One region of the Phascolarctobacterium faecium genome, then DNA from elsewhere that is predicted to be linked to it. Evidence: riboswitches for the same ligand, from Rfam matches in the RefSeq annotation. Region 1 holds a riboswitch; the other holds the start of a gene.
The links. Region 1 has a riboswitch for cobalamin ahead of PFJ30894_RS08745 (TonB-dependent receptor plug domain-containing protein). Riboswitches for the same ligand answer to the same signal wherever they lie in the genome.

Region 1 (2,482 bases):
GTGATTTTTTCAAGTTGTGTGCATCTTTATCTGTCGTATAGAATTGGCTGTTCATTGCAGGCATAATAAATGATTTACCTATATTTGTATACCAAGTCAAATTTTCATTAAATTTATATAATGTTTGTAATTGTGGCAAAAATACATTTTGGTCTGTATCAAAATCATTGATGGCTTCCCCACGCAATCCCAAAGTAGCACTAAATTTAGGTGCAAATTGGTGAGTATAAGACGTATAAAGTCCTAAACTTGTTCTATCAGACTTTTGAAAAGTATATTTATAATTTTGATAAAAATCACGTTTAATTGCAATACCCGCAATTAAGCTATCTTTATCTCCATTAAAAGACCAACCCTTCTGAGTATCTGATGTTATATTGAACATTTTATAAGATCCACCAGATACTGAAAATTCTTTTTCATTACTCTTTTTTTGATTTGAAGTAAACCAGCGGCTATTAAAAGAAAATACAGATTTTAATTTGTTACTTGTATCATCATAAACTAAACTAGCTGTGTCACGATTATCGTCATATTTATATGATGTTCCTAGCTTATCAGCAGCTGCTTTAGAACGAGTTATCTGAAATCTATTAAGATCTGATTTTGAATGGTTATAATTTAACGTCAAATTCTTCCCTATATTACCTGTAATAAAAATACTTTCTTTTCTGGATTTTCCTAAAGTATTATAATTATTTTTTTTGCTTCCTGATGAGCTTGCATATTCTCCATAAGGAAATTTACGGGTTTGAGGATTAACTTCATCATAATAATCTTTATCATAATAAACTGAAAAATATTCATTTTGATGGCCAACTGACCATTTATCTGTATAATTACCAATAGTTCCGGATATTGTTGTTTTTGCAGAACCAGAAGCTTTTTTTGTTATTATATTAATTACCCCACCCATAGCTTCGGCCCCATACAAAGTTGCATTAGAGCCACGAACAATTTCTATTTTCTCTATGCTGTCCAGTGGAATATTGGATATCGCATTATAATTTAACAAATTCATCGGAGCACCATTTACTAATACCAATGTGCCTTTATCCAAACCACGAATTTTTGTTCTACTAGCTGAGCCACCATATTCTTGCCCATTAGGACCATATGACATTCCATTAAACCCAATTTGTTGGGCTAAAAGAGTATCAACATTTACTGCACCGCTCTTTTTAATTTCTTCTGAAGAAATTACTGTTACAGCAGCTGGTGTATCTAAATCACGCGTTTCCATTCTCTGCGCTGTTACTACCATAGGATCTAACGTAAATGCTTGACTTGGTTCTTCAGCATGTACTACAGTGCCCCCCCCAGATGACATTGCCAGTTACAAGCGCTACCATCAATGCACTCTTACTCGTACCTTTTTTCAACATACTCAACTTCCCTTCACAACTTTTTTATATTATTGAAATAAAGACGTTTCCTGTACCCTTTCTTTATGGCCGCACAGTACTTGGCCTTTAATTGCAATAAACAAATAAAAAATACCTCTCACCTAAGGCAAAAGGTATTAAACGACTTAATTATAAAAACAAAAGAAGCCGACACATTACCTAACTGTCTCACGCAGTAGTAAAGTAATCATCAGGCAGTTCTTCTGACTTAAGTTCATAGCTTATCCAAGCCTTCCCAGATATTTCCAGTGGCATTAGTTTGGACTCGCTCACTTTTACAGCGACGGGATCGTGTAGGAATTACACCCAACTTATCTATTAAGACATACGTCACCTGACAATAAGTATTTAGTTATGATACTAGATTATATATGAGATTAAGTATTATTTCAAGTTGATGCACCAATTATTTTTCTTATTAATTTTATATTTAGTTTTTTTGATATTTCATATCATTAATAGGATTTATATTTTAATTTTCGGATGTATTATTCACTGCTTGCAAACAAATTTCCAGCATCGCCTCTGCAAACGTTTTCTCTGGCACAGGGATAAGTTCTCCGTTATTTATTTTAGTTTCAAGCTTCGTTCCTTTGCTGCCATAAACGTCCATTTGTTTTACACCATAGGTTTTATCTGCCACATTAAATTGCATCAGCATTTCACAATACTGAACTTTTTCTTTTTTCGCCAGTTTTTCTGCATAGGTTTTATTCATTTTTTTTAGTAATTCTTTGTCTGTAAAAACAGTTTTCACAATAACATTAACTAAATCTTTGTTTACAACCCCGTTTTTTTCTTCTGGGAAATACAGTGAATCCATGTCATATGCATAAACGCCCATAGTGTTTTCTAAAACAATTGACCAACGTGCTGCTTCTATTTCCTCAGCCGTAGGCTTGGGCATCATGCTAATTTCCCAATTGATAGGTGGTGCTTCATCATTCTTTTCTGCAGCACTGGCTGAAACCGCCAATAAGCACATCATGCAAATTGTCAGCAGCATTATTAACTTTTTCATCATATTACCTCTTACCTCCTGTTTAAACATCTAAATTACGTACTATTCTTAAAAT
Region 2 (2,482 bases), 890 kb from region 1:
ATAATACACTCAAAGGAGCAGGCAATGTATAAATATATCCTTTTCGACCTTGACGGCACCCTTACCGACTCGGCACCCGGCATCATCCGCTGCGTACAGTATGCCCTGGAAAAATGCGGCAAAGGCACCTGCCCCGACCGCGAGCTGCTGCCATTTATCGGCCCGCCGCTGACAGAATCCTTCCAGAAAATCTGCGGCATGACTGCCGCAGAAGCAAATACGGCCCTTGAATATTACCGCGAGCGCTTCGCACGCGTAGGTATGTACGAAAACTCCGTCTACGACGGTATTCCCGAATTACTGCAAAACCTGCGGCAGGCAGGCAAGACCCTTGCCGTAGCCACCAGCAAGCCGCAGCTTTACGCAGAAAAAATCCTGGAACACTTTGGCCTCGCCGCTCACTTCTCAACAATAGCAGGCCCCGGGTTCAACGGCGAGCTGCCAACCAAAGCCGACGTGATCAGCGAAGTGCTGCAGCGGCTGCACCTTACCGCTGCTGATAAGAACGCCGCCGTTATGCTGGGCGACCGCGAGCACGACGCTATCGGCGCACAGCAAAATAAAATCTCCATCATCGGCGCAGGCTACGGCTACAGTTCCCCGGGCGAACTGAGTGCCGCCGGTGTCAGACAAATCGTTTCTGCTCCGCAGGATTTTGCAGAATTTTTATTATGATTTATTTTTAAAGCAGTTACATCGATCATGATGTGGCTGCTTTTTTATTTTCCTCTGCGCCTTGAACTTTTCGCAGAACCATTGACATATAACGCTTCACACTGCATAGATAAAATTGATTTTTCAGACTATTATATATCAACAACTTATTGAGAACAGCTATGTTTTTTAATAAATTAATTTTAGCATAAATTATTACTTGTAATATAAAAAGTTAAATGTTATAATTCTATCTGATTTCAAAATTGAATACTTTATGATAATCAGGTGCATTATTGCCTAACAGAGAAATCGGTGCAATGCCGATGCGGTCCCGCCGCTGTAATGCCGAGCAAACCTCAAAACGTCACTGGGAAACTGGGAAGACGAGGTACGCGATGAAGCAGAGCCAGAAGAACTGCCTGATTATAGCCCATTACGATCCTGCGAAAGACAGGAATGGAGCGTTACAAGAGCTTTTTACGCTTTTCTGTCTTTATGCGCAGAAAAGCGTTTTTTATTTTGCTTTTATTTTTCTGGCACGCGAAACCCGGTCAGCTCGGTCAGAAAAACTAAAGATATAAAAATTATTTGACGAGGTGTTTAAAAGATGGATGGGAAGAAAAAAATCTGGGCAACGGCCATCTTATGCGCTGTTGCCAGCGTTGGCTTTGTAGTACCAGCTGGCGCCGAAGAAACCATGACGCATGATTTGGACGAAGTCATCGTCGAAGCCGACAGAAATACTCTGCCGGGGGGATTTGTAGCCAACAACGACAGAGTTGGCATTTTGGGCAATATCAAAGCAATCGATGTTCCTTTTACACAAAAAAAATATACTGAAAAAACTATTATGACCTTTTATGACCCCAATCAGCCTTTAAACGGTACTTTGGCTAATACCCCTTCTATTCGTATCGGCAGTACTTCTCCCATGTATACAGATTTCAGTATGCGTGGCGTCAATATGAATGCTTCTCATTACTACATCAACGGTATTCCCAATATGTTCAACCAGACCCGCAGCATCCCGGCATATATCCTCAGCAGCGTCGATATAGTCTCCGGCCCTAACACCGTGCTTAACGGCGCTACCTTTTCCAACAACGGCACTAATGGCACCGATGCGCCGGCAGGACTGCTGAACGGTACAACCAAACGCGCTGCTGCAGACCCTGTCACCCGCTATACACAGCGTTTTTCCGGACGCAGTACCTGGACCGAAGACCTTGATCTAGGACGCCGCTTTGGTAAAAACAATGAATGGGGCATCAGAGTCAACGCCCATAATGAAGACGGCGGCCTTTCCATAAAAGGTGCCGATGTACGTGATAAAAGCATTTATATCAACTTAGATCATCAGGACGCTAAAAGTATGACTAATATTTTCGGCGGTTATTATGACTGGAAGGTAAATGGAGGCCAGCGCTGGCTCAGTGCCAGCGGTGTTACCAAAGGCAATCTGGCAGAAACCCCGAACGGTAAAACAGACCTCAGTTTTGACGGTCAGACCAAATATAATCACGGCATGCTGTTTACCTTAAACCATATCCAAAAATTCAGCGATAAATGGAGCGGTTTCATCAACGGTGGCTACGGGCATTATTCAGAGCATAAAAACGATCCCAACAGTGGTTCACTGACTCTCGGTGACAACGGCAAGCTCTCCGGTAAATTCCGCGACTATGTCTCCGACAGTAAAAGCAGTTACTGGCAGGTCGGCGTTTCTAACAAGGCCGCCATCGGTAATGTAAAAAATGACTTGTCTTTTGCCGTTGATTATTTCATGTATAAAAGTAAAGCCGTCAATTCCGGCAGTGCTGCAGGG

Region 2: it holds a riboswitch for cobalamin, as region 1 does, so the genes downstream of both, PFJ30894_RS01100 (TonB-dependent siderophore receptor) here and PFJ30894_RS08745 (TonB-dependent receptor plug domain-containing protein) in region 1, are expected to answer to the same signal.

Annotation. Positions count from the first base shown of each region.
Region 1 is NZ_AP019004.1:1,795,523-1,798,004, forward strand. It holds gene PFJ30894_RS08745 (TonB-dependent receptor plug domain-containing protein) at 1-1,243, opposite strand, end outside; cobalamin riboswitch at 1,583-1,759, opposite strand; gene PFJ30894_RS08750 (hypothetical protein) at 1,879-2,430, opposite strand; gene PFJ30894_RS08755 (VWA domain-containing protein) at 2,450-2,482, opposite strand, start outside.
Region 2 is NZ_AP019004.1:233,335-235,816, forward strand. It holds gene PFJ30894_RS01095 (HAD hydrolase-like protein) at 25-675, shown strand; cobalamin riboswitch at 924-1,094, shown strand; gene PFJ30894_RS01100 (TonB-dependent siderophore receptor) at 1,265-2,482, shown strand, end outside.